4 regions of the Erwinia papayae genome follow, and region 4 is predicted to be linked to each of the others. Evidence: predicted binding sites of a transcription regulator. Region 4 holds the regulator's gene; each other region holds the start of a gene.
The links. Region 4 encodes CRP, which controls carbon source genes, mostly activating them, when cyclic AMP is high. Its sites were predicted from a motif close to ATGTGANNNNNNTCACAT; they were not measured.

Region 1 (3,130 bases), on a different contig from region 4:
CAATCCGATGCCGCCGCCACGACGTCGCAGTTCGTTCAGCGTTTGGGTAATCATTCTGGCCCCGGTTGCCGCAAAAGGGTGACCATAGGCGATTGAACCGCCCAGCACGTTAAATTTATCCGGGTCGATCTCGCCCAGCGCATCGGGACGATTCAGCACGTCCCGTGCAAAACGCTTATCGGCGAACATCCTGATATTTGCCAGCGTCTGGGCAGCAAAGGCTTCATGCATATCAATCAGGGTTAAATCGTCGAGAGTGAGACCCGCCCGCTCCAGCGCCAGCGGAGAGGCACAGGCGGGTCCCAGCAGCATATCCTGCCAGACGTCAATGGCAGTGAAGGCATAACTTCTGAGATAGCCCAGGGGTATCATCCCCAGCTCTTTAGCCCTCGATTCGGTCATCAGGATCACAGCGGCAGCGCCGTCGGTGAGCGGCGTGCTGTTGGCGGCCGTCACCGTACCGTGCCGCCGGTCGAAGGCCGGACGCAGCCGCGCATAATCTTCCATTTTCGACTGCTCACGAATGTTGTTGTCCTTTTCCAGCGCATTTTTCCAGGGGGGAGCAAACGCGGTCATCACTTCATCGTTAAGCCAGCCCTGTTGCCATGCATGGGCTGCACGCTGATGCGAGCGATGCGCCAGCTCATCCTGCTGCTGACGTGATATGCCGTGTGTTTTCGCCATCTGCTCAGCGGTGTCACCCATCCGCAGCCCGGTGGAGTACTCCGCCACAGCGGGGGGAACAGGCAGTAAATCACCAGGACGTAATTGCGCGATCAGCAGGAGTTTTTGTCGCAGGGTCCGGGCTTTACTGAGATCGACCAGCACTCGCCCCAGCTTTTTGCTGACGCCAATCGGCAGAACCGAAGAAGAGTCTGCGCCGCCCGCCATACCGGCCTGAATGGTGCCGGCCAGCAGGCTCTCCGCCACATTCGCTACCGCCTGAAAGCTGGTAGCGCAGGCACGGGAAACAGTGTAAGCATCGGTATTGACGCTCAGACCACTGCTCAGCACAATTTCACGCGCAATATTAGGGGCTTCCGGCATCTGCACCACCTGACCAAACACCAGTTGTTCTATCACCCCGGGGGATATGTCCCAGCGGGCCATCAGCTCGGTGACCACCATGCGGCCAAGTTCCAGCGCCGCAATGCCGTGAAACGCCGTGGCCTGGCGTGCAAAAGGGGTGCGTAAACCGTGGGTGATGGCGATACGATCGCCCTGTCTGGTCAGCAAAGGTAACGCTTTACGCATGCTTATCACCTGTAAAATCGCAATGGAGTGTGCCTGTTAAAACAGGTCTGACCTCTCTAATGTTAACCAGATTTTTACATTTTGCATCACAGGGAAAAGAAAATTGCGAGGAACAACACGCTATCCCGGACAGCGAGCAGGCGTTGAGCCCGCCCGACCATTGGAGGAGGAATTAACGCAGGCCAAGTTGGAAAATCATGGTTTCCGCCTGGCAACAAAAGGTGAAATCTGCATCCAGTTGGATACCCTGCGGCACGTCAGTCAGCCGTGCATCAATCTGGCAAGGCTCGGATTCAACCTGACGCGCTTTTTCAGTCAGGCGGCTCAGTACGGCCTGCGCCTGTTGACGGTCAGTGCACAGCTGGCTCCAGCTGGCGGTACAGTCGGTATTGTCCATCACAGTTCCGACATCAACACAGCAGCAGGCGGCGGTTTCGTTTGCGTTGCAGGGTTTAGTGACATCACTCATTAGCATTCTCCGGTTGGCCTGTGTATATCCAGGCAGAAAATTGACAGATTGCTCACAGTTTACGCCGTAGCAATTTCCCTGTCCGGTCATTGTCCCGGTCAGCGATTTTAAGTGACGAATATCACAGTAAAAATTGATCAGGGACATAAGAAGCAAAAGTCACTAGCGGATAGTGTTATTTTTTTGTTAAGCAGATCGCTTTTCTTAGATCATTACTGAAATATTTATAAATCAATATTGCAACATCATAACAGGTCAGACCTATACTGGGGCCACTGGTCTGATTTGTTCGCTGTCATTCAGTCCCTACACTCCCCCGGCGTTTGTTACTTGATGTAACAGAGTTAATAAAAACCAGAAAATGAGGTTGTGGTCATGAACCATAAAAACCTGTTTGCAAAGTCGGCTTTGACAGTTGCAGTGGCGCTTATCTCTTCAAATGTTTCCGCGGCAGGCTTCCAGCTTAATGAATTCTCCGCGATTGGTCTGGGCCGGGCATACTCCGGTGAGGGTGCGATGGGCGATACCGCTGCGTCGGCCAGTCGTAACCCGGCCACCATGGCGTTGATGGATCGTCCGATGTTCTCCATTGGCGCGGTATATATCGACCCTGATGTCAGCATTGACGGCACCAGCCCGACGGGAAGGAGCCTCAGTGCCAGCAATATAGCCCCCTCTCAATGGGTGCCAAATCTGCATTACGTTCAGCCATTAAACGATCGGTGGTGGCTGGGGGCCTCAGCCACCTCCAATTACGGGCTGGCGACCGAATACAATAATGGCTACACCGCAGGCCCCTATGCCGGTAAAACCGACCTGCAAACCATGAATCTGAATGTAAGTACGGCGTACCGGCTTAATGAGCATTTCAGTTTTGGTGTCGGGTTTGATGCGGTGTATGCCAGGGCAAAGATCGAGCGTTATGCGGGCGAATCCGGCCAGGCTCTGGGGCTCCCTGCCGATACACAAATTGCCCACCTGAAAGGCGACGAATGGGGTTATGGCTGGAACGCCGGGATTTTGTATGAGGTCGATAAGGATAATCGCTTCGGCTTTACCTACCGCTCAGAAGTTAAAGTCGATTTTGACGGCGACTACAAGAGCAATCTCCCCAGCTCCATTAACCCACTAAATCAGGCACTGAATCTTGGCCTGCCTTATGGCACCAGCGGCACAACTATTCCGGGTTCGTTAACCCTGAACCTGCCGGAAATGTGGGAAGTCTCTGGCTGGCATAAAGTCGCGCCGCAGTGGGCGGTTCACTACAGCATGACCTACACCAGCTGGAGCCAGTTTCAGGAGTTGAAAGCAACCGGCAACAATGGCCAGACCCTGTTTCTGAAGGATGAAAGTTATAAAGATGCTTACCGTATCGCGCTCGGAACATCCTATTTTTATGATGACAAC
Region 2 (3,130 bases), on a different contig from region 4:
AGGAGCAGCCTGGAGCGTGCTCATTACTGAGATTTTGTCTCTGACCGTAATGAATTATTTCTTTAAGAATGGTGTCATTCTTAAAATACAACTTTCCTCACTCAACTACAAAACATACAAACTGAGGCAAAAATGTTAAAACTCAAAACACAATTGAGAAAAAGCATCTCGTATATTTTTAAGAAAATGCCGTGGGTTTATCAGGACAGAATCAATTATTTTCGTAAATTTAAGAGGTTGCCAAATATATATCAGCCGAAATTATTTAATGAAAAAATACTGCATCGTAAATTTGTTACGGGTGATCATGTTCGTTATGGCATTCTTTCAGATAAAATTTTAGTGAGAGATTACATAGCAAAAACGATTGGTGACAAGTATCTGATTCCTATGATACATGAAACATCGCAACCGATTACGTTGCTGGAGCTGAAGTCATTAAAGAATACAGTCATCAAACCGAATCATGGCTCCGGAATGGTCGAAATTGTGCTTGAGGAGCCGGACTGTATAAAAAAGCAATTGCTGATTAAGCAATGCGAAGAGTGGTTAAGCCGTGATTTTTCTCTGGAAGCGCGCGAAATTCATTATCGCTATATCAAGCCACGCATCCTGGTTGAACAATATGTCGGCGACGGTAAATTCGCCGCAGTGGATTATAAATTCCACATGTTTAATAAGAAAAATGGCCATTTTGAGTATGTTTTGCAGGTTATCTATAACCGTGTCGGCGCGGCACCTTTGTCAATGAGCTTTTATGTAAATAACCTCAAGACCTGTTTTTACAAAATTCGCGATACCGGGTTTGATACCAGTAGCGAGATGCCGTCGCTGGAAAAAGCGCTGGAATTAAGTAAAAAGCTGGCGGCGGACTTCGATTATGTCCGGGTTGACTGGTATATCAATGAAGGACAAATCTATTTTGGCGAACTGACTTTCACGCCGGGCGCAGGCCTGGTGACTGGCCTGGATCAGGGGCTGAATGAAATGATGGGCAACATGTGGGAGCAGGACCGCAAAGCGCAAAACGCCGAAAAGGCGGGCAGCCTTGTTACTGCATTGCCGGTGATGCTGAAAAAAGTTTAATCACAGGTCAGTCTTGCCGCCGCCCTCTTCAGAGCGCGGCGGGAAATTTTTACGGCATTGGGTAGTCAGTTGGGGTGTGGCTCATCACATCCACAAAGACATCTTTAGTGATGTGCCAGAAATTGAGCAGATTTTCCATGCTCAGAGTGATACCCAGCAGGCCGGTGACGAACCAGCAGGACATACCGATGCCCACGCCGGTGAAAACAAAAGCCATACCGTTATGGCTTGCCTGACGGCATTTCACGTTGAAGGTGCTGGCCAGAAACATCATTACTGCACTTAACAGTTCCCATCTCATTAACACCAGGCTGGCGGTTAGGGTACCCATTTCTTTTGCAAACTCCGCGACAAATCAGGCCTGACAGTGGATTTTCATCACAATTCAGGTAAGAAAGTTGCCAGGAATGCTTTTCACCTGAACTGACCAGTCAGTCAAAGAAGTGTGACGAAGGTCACATTATATCAGCCATTTTCAAAAACTGAACACTTTTAAGGCGTAATCAGGTGGTTTTTTACGCCGGAAATGTCAGCCGAGTTCGGGATGGGGCTGCTCAATGGGTAACAATGCGGCGACGCATGGTGTGACTATAGGCGGTGGGCGTCAGAGAAAACTGCCGCCGAAAAACACGGCAGAAGGTCTGCTGTGAATCGTAACCATACTGCATGGCGATGTCGAAAACCGGACGTTGGGTCTGGCGTAAGGCTTCTGCGGCCAGGGTCAGACGACGTTCGCGAATATAGCCCCCCAGCGTCTGCCGGGTTACGGTGCGAAACATACGTTGCAGATGCCATTTCGAATAGCCGGATTTTTCCGCCACCTTATCGATAGACAGTGTTTTATCCAGATTACTGTCGATCCAGTTGGTGAGCGTGTTGATGATTTGATCATGCATACGTTGTGTTCTCCCTGGTTTCTGACGACTGGCCTGTTGGTCATTGGATAATGGGTAACTTTCTTTCGCCTTCGTAATGGCTGCTGAGTATAATTCCTCAAGTTAACTTGAGGTAAAGCGTAAAGATGAAAAAAAATCTTCACTCTCTGAACAAACGTGAGCTGACCCCCGGAGATGTGGCCCGGCGTTGTGGGGTGGCGGTTTCGGCATTGCATTTTTATGAAAGCAAAGGATTAATCAGCAGCTTCCGTAACGGCGGTAATCAACGGCGCTACAACCGCGACGTGCTCCGGCGGGTGGCGATTATTAAAATCGCTCAGCGTATTGGTATTCCGCTGGCAACCATTGGCGAGCATCTGATGCAGTTTCCAGTGAGTAAGCGCATGTCACCAAAAGAGTGGGCGGTGCTGTCGGCAAAATGGCGCGAAGAGCTGGACGATCGCATCAATACGCTGACCCGCCTGCGTGAAGATCTTGATGGCTGCATTGGCTGTGGTTGCCTGTCTATGGCCGATTGTCCGCTGCGCAATCCTGATGACCAGTTGAGCGCGCGCGGGACCGGGGCGATCCTGCTGGAGCCTGCCAGCGACTAGCGACGTCTATACTGAGGGTTCTTCGTTTCACACAAGGACCGGTTATGATCACTGTTCATCATTTGAATAACTCCCGTTCACAGCGTGTTTTGTGGATGCTTGAGGAACTGGAGTTGCCCTGGCAAATCAAACTTTACCAGCGAGAAAGCACCATGCTGGCCCCGGAGGCATTGAAAAAAGTTCACCCGCTGGGCAAATCCCCGGTGATTACTGACGGTAACCGCACTATCGCGGAATCCGGGGCGATCCTTGAATACCTTCAGGAACGATACGACAGCGAAAACCGACTGACACTTTATGATGAGGATGCCCGTTTGCAGTCTCGTTACTGGCTGCACTATGCCGAAGGTTCGCTGATGCCGCTGCTGGTGATGAAGTTGATCTTCAGTCGGCTGGGTAAGCCGCCGGTGCCCTGGCTGATGCGCCCGATAGGCAACGCATTTGCTAAAGGGGTCGGGAAGGGCTATCTGGATAAGCAGCTTGCCACCCACCGTGATTTTATTGAGCAACATCTGGCGGGCCATGAGTGGTTTGCCGGATCGCGGTTCAGTATTG
Region 3 (3,130 bases), 290 kb from region 4:
AACATTGCTCAGGCCCGCGTCGCTGACTTTCTTGCGCAGGACGCCCGCACCCATTGCGCTGGAGCCCATACCGGCATCACAGGCGACGATGATTTTACGCACGTGGCTCAGATCGCTGTTCAGGCCATCGGCCGTTGCCGCAGTCTGTCCTTTGGACTGAGCTTTCATTTCGCTGACGCGGCGGGTGGCGGCTTCAATATCCTCATCCTCTTTCACTTTGCTGGTTTTCAGCAGGATGGCAGAGGCCACGAAGGAGACGGCAAAAGCGGCGACAATGGCTGCAATATTGGCGAAATAAGCGCCTTTTGGCGTCATTGCCAGCACTGCCAGAATTGAACCCGGAGATGCTGGAGATACCAGCCCGCCGTTCAGCAGGGTCAGGGTAAACACACCGGTCATCCCGCCCAGAATAACGGCGATAATCAGGCGTGGATTCATCAGCACGTAAGGGAAGTAGATCTCATGGATACCGCCGAGGAAATGAATAATCGCCGCGCCGCCCGCAGACTGCTTAGCGTTACCCCGACCAAAGAACATGTAAGCCATCAGCACGCCCATTCCGGGACCAGGGTTGGCTTCAATCAGGAAGAAAATTGATTTGCCTGCTTCACTGGCCTGCTGAATACCCAGCGGTGAGAAAATACCGTGGTTAATCGCGTTGTTCAGGAACAGAATTTTCGCAGGTTCAACAAAAATAGAGGTCAGCGGCAGCAGGTTGTTCTGCACCATCAGGTTTACCCCTGCGGCGAGGATATGCGACAGACCTTCCACTAACGGACCGATTGCCAGGAAAGCCAGAATCGCCAACAGCATACCGATGATACCGGCAGAGAAGTTGTTGACCAGCATTTCAAAGCCGCTTTTGATTTTGCCGTCAACCTTGCGGTCAAAGGTTCTGATCGCCCAGCCACCCAGAGGACCGGCAATCATTGAGCCAAGAAACATCGGCATATCGGCACCAACAATCACCCCCATGGTGGTGATGGCACCGACCACGCCACCGCGATCGCCACCCACCAGACGCCCACCGGTAAAGCCAATCAGCAGTGGCAGCAGGTAGGTAATCATTGGGGCGACCAGCTTAGCCAGAGTGGCATTTGGCAGCCAGCCGGTAGGAATAAACAGCGCGGTAATAATACCCCAGGCGATAAACGCCCCGATATTTGGCATCACCATGTTGCTCAGAAAGCGACCAAAGTTCTGCACCTTGATCTTGATATCTGATGAGGACATAAAAAGACACCCCTTATAAGTACGCGCCGACAAATAAGAGAGCGCGTTGATTTTTGTTTAGAACGTTACGGTAAAAAACGTCAATATCACTGTATGCAGGCGGACTCTATCACGCGAATTTTACGCTGCGTAGTCAGTAGATAAAGTGTGATTAAGATCACCTGAATAATGGTTGGAGTAGGGGTTTTTTAGTGACTTCAGTCACATTTATCCGCCATCAGCTGGAATATCTGGCGAATAAACAGCCAGTACAACAGATACAATGTGATTTGTATCACAATATTTTGGGGTGACTTTGTTATAAATGTGTGACAAAAGTCACACATTATTTTCGTTGCTAACCTTCAGGCCGTGGAAAAAAGAATCGGGCTAACCCTGCACCGTATCGCCATTCTGACTGCCAGCATGAGATGAAAATGAGTCAAACGCAAATATCAGCCTGTTATTACCCGACTTTGGTAACCTCTCCACTTTCCTTTAAATGATATGTGCCATCATAGACGGTAAAAATAATCCCTCTGTTTCTGCTGTTGCTGACAGAGAAAACCGGCTCCTTCTCAATGGAGTTTTTCTTTGTTTTCATTTCTTCAAAGCAGAGTCGGTCATATTTTCCTTCTTCTTTGTTACCGTCGCCAAAGTTCCAGAAAATCATAGTGAATCCTCCATCACTATCTGTCCGGGGGATTTTATATTTTTCTTTTAATACCTCTTTATTAGTTAGCCACCAGTTTATTTTTCCCCTGTCAGTAAGTGGAAAGTGATTGACCAGCACGGATGAAGTGTCAAATTCCTGATGGATAGCCACAATCGTCACCGGGCGCAGTGATAACCAAATTAAATAGCTGAGAGCAATGCCCACGGTCAGAAACAATGCCGCAAGGATTTTTCTATTTTTCATTGCGTGCTCCGCTGATTTCATCCGTGGCGGGCCTGGATTAGCCATTCAGTCAGGTGGATACTGGTGCTTGCCCGTTATCGTCGGCAGCGGAATATCGTTGTCAGGGGCGGTAGCGAAGGAGGACAGGGCCGGATGACTCCGGCCCTGTCAGGTTACTGGAATGCGCCCTGTAACGCACTCTGCGCCTGACCGAGTACCTGAGCATTAGCGGAAAGGGTGCTCATCAGAGCATTATACTGGGCGGCCTGTTGCTGAGTGGGGAACTGGATAGTCTGGCCATTAAAGGTCACCTGCGTACCCTGTTGTTGCAGGAAATCCCCGGTTTGTACCGCAGCCTGACTTAATGTCTGCAAGGCTGGCAGCAGGGGTTGCAGTGAGTTGGCCGGTTGGGTCACCACTTTGGTATAGACGTTGTCATAGACCGTTTTAAGATCTTCTGGTTGTTTCAGCGCAGCCTTGCTGCTGTCGGCCTGGGTTTTGGCCGCCTGGATTTGCTGAGTCAGCACGCCCAGTGAACCGCTGGCCTGGCGCAACGAATCGCGACGGGTCAGATAATCCTAGGGGGTACGGATAGCGTTCAGCTCGTCCACAACCGGTTTCATGCCGGAGTCCACCGCACGGTTCACCTGCTGTGAAAAATCATAAATAATCGCGTAATCCTTAACGTAGTTGCCAAAGTTCTGCTTCTGACTTTCACTGAGGCTGGGCAGATGTTCCCCACTGCGCATCACGGTATTTTGCAGAAAATCGATAAAAGCTTTGCGTTGATCGGCGTCTTTGTCGCCGCAGCCGGTCAGCTGAAAGACCACCAACAGCGCAAGGACAGGTACGAAAAGACGTGACCAGGCGCGAAAAATTCCTGTCGTCATCGGAAGTAACTCCTGTAATAGAAAGGCTTGCAAGCAAAAGAAGCGGCCTGTGCCGCGCCTAAAGAATAGTCTAACTCTGGTCCGGAGGATACGGGAATCAGTGGCTGTGGGGGCAAGAATTTGGTGCTGC
Region 4 (3,130 bases):
CAAGATATTTCAGCAGTTGAACCTGCATGCTGCTGAAGTAGAAGGAGACAGCTTTCACCGGTATACCCGACCAGAAATGGATATGGCTATTCGTAAGGCACGGGACCTGGGTCGTCATATCAGTTATTTTGGGCCTGAAGCCAATGACTTTGCGCTACTGGAACAGACCTTCAGACAATATGGCGAAAGCGGAAACGGCCAGTCACGCAAATATCTGCATACCTACGATGAAGCCGTGCCCTGGAATCAGGTTCCCGGCACCTTCACGCCCTGGCAGCCGTTGCCGGAACCTACCGATGTGCTGTTTTATGAAGGGCTGCACGGCGGCGTGGTGCCGATTGTTAACCTTGAATGGATACAGAAACTGGTACGCGATACCAGTGAACGTGGTCATTCCCGCGAAGCGGTGATGGATTCTGTCGTGCGCTCAATGGAAGATTACATTAATTTTATCACCCCACAATTCTCCCGCACTCACCTCAACTTTCAGCGGGTGCCAACCGTTGATACCTCAAATCCGTTTGCTGCCCGCTCCATTCCGTCGCTGGACGAAAGCTTTGTGGTTATTCATTTTCAGGCGCTGGAAGATATCGATTTCCCTTATCTGCTGACCATGCTTCAGGGCTCGTTTATTTCCCGCATCAATACCCTGGTGGTGCCTGGCGGTAAAATGGGGCTGGCATGGAGCTGATCATGGTGCCGTTAGTCAAACGATTGATGGAAGGCAAAAAAATAGAGTAGCGCCCTGCATTGACAGGGCGACATTGCGCTTAGCGCGCAACCACCTCGTAACTGTGGGTAATGGTGACACCCTTACCCAGCATCAGAGCCACGGAGCAGTATTTTTCAGCCGAAAGATCGACTGCCCGTGAGACAGCTTTATCACTTAGCTCATCACCGGTAACGATAAAGTGCAGATTAATATGGGTAAGCAATCGGGGAGCCTCTTCCCGCCGCTCTGACGTGAGCTTCACTTCGCAATCTTTTACGTCATGGCGGCCTTTTTGCAAAATTGACACCACGTCAATAGCGCTGCATCCACCTGCCGCCATCAGTACCATCTCCATCGGGCTGGGCGCTTTATCTCCGGAGTTGCCATCCATCAGTATCTGATGCCCTGAAGAGGATTCGCCTAAAAAGGTCAGCCCTTCCACCCACTTGACTCGTGCCTGCATGTCAATGCTCCTAATTCATTCAATTAACTCCAGATTACGCTTAAGCCATAAAAACGGCAATCCGACAAACTTCCCACTATGCTGAATAAAGAGAACAGAAGACACTGGTGCAAAGCTATGCTACAAAAAGACTGTAAAATTTTCGTCAGTACTCTACAAATCATGACGAAACGGAATGACATAACGAGCCAGGCTTTGAGCTAAGGCCAGAAAAAATTTCCTGACAGGGTAACGCTTCAGTATTTCATCGCCTGACAGGGAATTCTGCCCCTGAATTTAAGGCACGATAACAACAGAGGATAACAGCGAATGGTTCTCGGCAAACCGCAAACAGACCCGACACTTGAATGGTTCCTGTCACATTGCCATATTCATAAGTATCCATCCAAAAGCACGCTGATTCATCAGGGTGAAAAAGCGGAAACGCTCTACTACATTGTCAAAGGCGCGGTAGCGGTGCTTATCAAGGATGAAGAAGGCAAGGAGATGATCCTCTCTTATCTTAATCAGGGTGATTTTATTGGCGAACTTGGCCTGTTCGAAGAAGGTCAGGAACGTAGTGCGTGGGTTCGGGCAAAAACCGCCTGTGAAGTTGCTGAAATTTCGTATAAAAAATTCCGTCAGCTGATTCAGGTTAATCCGGAAATTCTGATGCGCCTTTCTTCGCAAATGGCGCGCCGCCTGCAAGTAACATCAGAGAAAGTAGGTAATTTAGCGTTTCTTGATGTCACCGGCCGCATCGCCCAGACACTGCTTAATCTGGCCAAACAGCCAGATGCCATGACTCACCCGGACGGTATGCAGATTAAGATTACCCGTCAGGAGATCGGTCAGATCGTTGGCTGCTCACGTGAAACAGTGGGCCGTATCCTGAAAATGTTGGAAGATCAGAATCTGATTTCAGCGCATGGGAAAACCATCGTGGTTTATGGCACACGCTAAACGACTCTGCTCCACGGCGTAACAGTTTTGTTGCGCCTTTTATCGGTAGGGAGCCATGTGGCGTAGAATCATTTATCACCCCGAAGTTAATTACGCATTACGCCAGACAATGGTGCTCTGTCTGCCCGTCGCTGTCGGATGGCTGACGGGCTACCTGCAAAACGGATTACTCTTCTCTCTGGTTCCTGCCTGCTGCAACATTGCTGGCCTGGATACTCCCCACAAACGTTTTTTCAAACGTCTGACCGTTGGCGGCAGCCTCTTTGCCTTTAGTAGCTTTCTTATCCAGTATCTCGGCGAACAGCAGATTCCCCTGCCCGCCATCCTGTTTGTGATGGCCATGTTGCTGGGTGTCACCGGAGAAATCAGTCCACTGCACGGCCGGTTGTTACCCGGTTCGTTGATTGCCGCTATTTTCACTCTCAGTCTTGCCGGCAGAATGCCCATCTGGCAGCCCCCTGTGCTCTATATACTGGGCACCGTCTGGTATGGTGTTTTCAACTGGTTCTGGTTCTGGCTGTGGAAAGAGCAGCCGATGCGGGAAACATTGAGCCTGATGTATCGTGAGCTGGCTGATTATTGCGAGGCAAAATATTCTTTGCTGACAAAGCTAACCGATCCGGAAAAGGCCCTGCCGCCACTGCTTACCCGCCAGCAAAAAGCGGTGGATTTGATCACCACCTGCTATCAGCAGATGCATATGCTAGCCGCCAATAATCACAATCATCATAAACGGCTGACCCGCGCCTTTCAGGTAGCGCTGGATTTACAGGAGCACATTTCCGTCAGCCTGCACCAGCCGACAGAGGTGCAAAAACTGGTAGAACAAAGCCACGCTGAAGCAGTGATCCGCTGGAATGCCCGAACGATTGCCGCCCGGCTACGCAGGCTGGCAGACGACATTCTTTATCATCGGTTACCTGAACGCTTTACTATGGATAAGCAGTTGCAGGCACTGGCAAAAATTGCCCGTCAGCATCCGGATAATCCGGTCGGCAACTTCTGTTATTACC

Region 1: a site for CRP is predicted at 1,833-1,850, ahead of AC3RPL_RS05580 (YfcZ/YiiS family protein). Genes of this name have one in related genera too.
Region 2: a site for CRP is predicted at 1,530-1,547, ahead of AC3RPL_RS01885 (YjcB family protein). Genes of this name have one in related genera too.
Region 3: a site for CRP is predicted at 1,496-1,513, ahead of AC3RPL_RS20035 (PTS mannitol transporter subunit IICBA). Genes of this name have one in related genera too.

The regions. Positions count from the first base shown of each region.
Region 1 covers NZ_JBZCHT010000009.1:153,721-156,850, reverse strand. Annotated here, with positions in the region: gene fadI (acetyl-CoA C-acyltransferase FadI) at 1-1,254, opposite strand, end outside; gene AC3RPL_RS05580 (YfcZ/YiiS family protein) at 1,427-1,723, opposite strand; gene fadL (long-chain fatty acid transporter FadL) at 2,099-3,130, shown strand, end outside.
Region 2 covers NZ_JBZCHT010000002.1:416,927-420,056, reverse strand. Annotated here, with positions in the region: gene AC3RPL_RS01895 (MATE family efflux transporter) at 1-139, shown strand, start outside; gene AC3RPL_RS01890 (ATP-grasp fold amidoligase family protein) at 133-1,086, shown strand; gene AC3RPL_RS01885 (YjcB family protein) at 1,136-1,417, opposite strand; gene soxS (superoxide response transcriptional regulator SoxS) at 1,641-1,982, opposite strand; gene soxR (redox-sensitive transcriptional activator SoxR) at 2,108-2,575, shown strand; gene AC3RPL_RS01870 (glutathione S-transferase family protein) at 2,620-3,130, shown strand, end outside.
Region 3 covers NZ_JBZCHT010000013.1:856,288-859,417, reverse strand. Annotated here, with positions in the region: gene AC3RPL_RS20035 (PTS mannitol transporter subunit IICBA) at 1-1,233, opposite strand, end outside; gene AC3RPL_RS20030 (DUF943 family protein) at 1,679-2,131, opposite strand; partial or broken gene AC3RPL_RS20025 (DUF3053 domain-containing protein) at 2,284-3,000, opposite strand.
Region 4 covers NZ_JBZCHT010000013.1:1,150,537-1,153,666, reverse strand. Annotated here, with positions in the region: partial or broken gene AC3RPL_RS21350 (phosphoribulokinase) at 1-741, shown strand, start outside; gene AC3RPL_RS21345 (OsmC family protein) at 771-1,175, opposite strand; gene crp (cAMP-activated global transcriptional regulator CRP) at 1,485-2,117, shown strand; gene AC3RPL_RS21335 (YccS/YhfK family putative transporter) at 2,173-3,130, shown strand, end outside.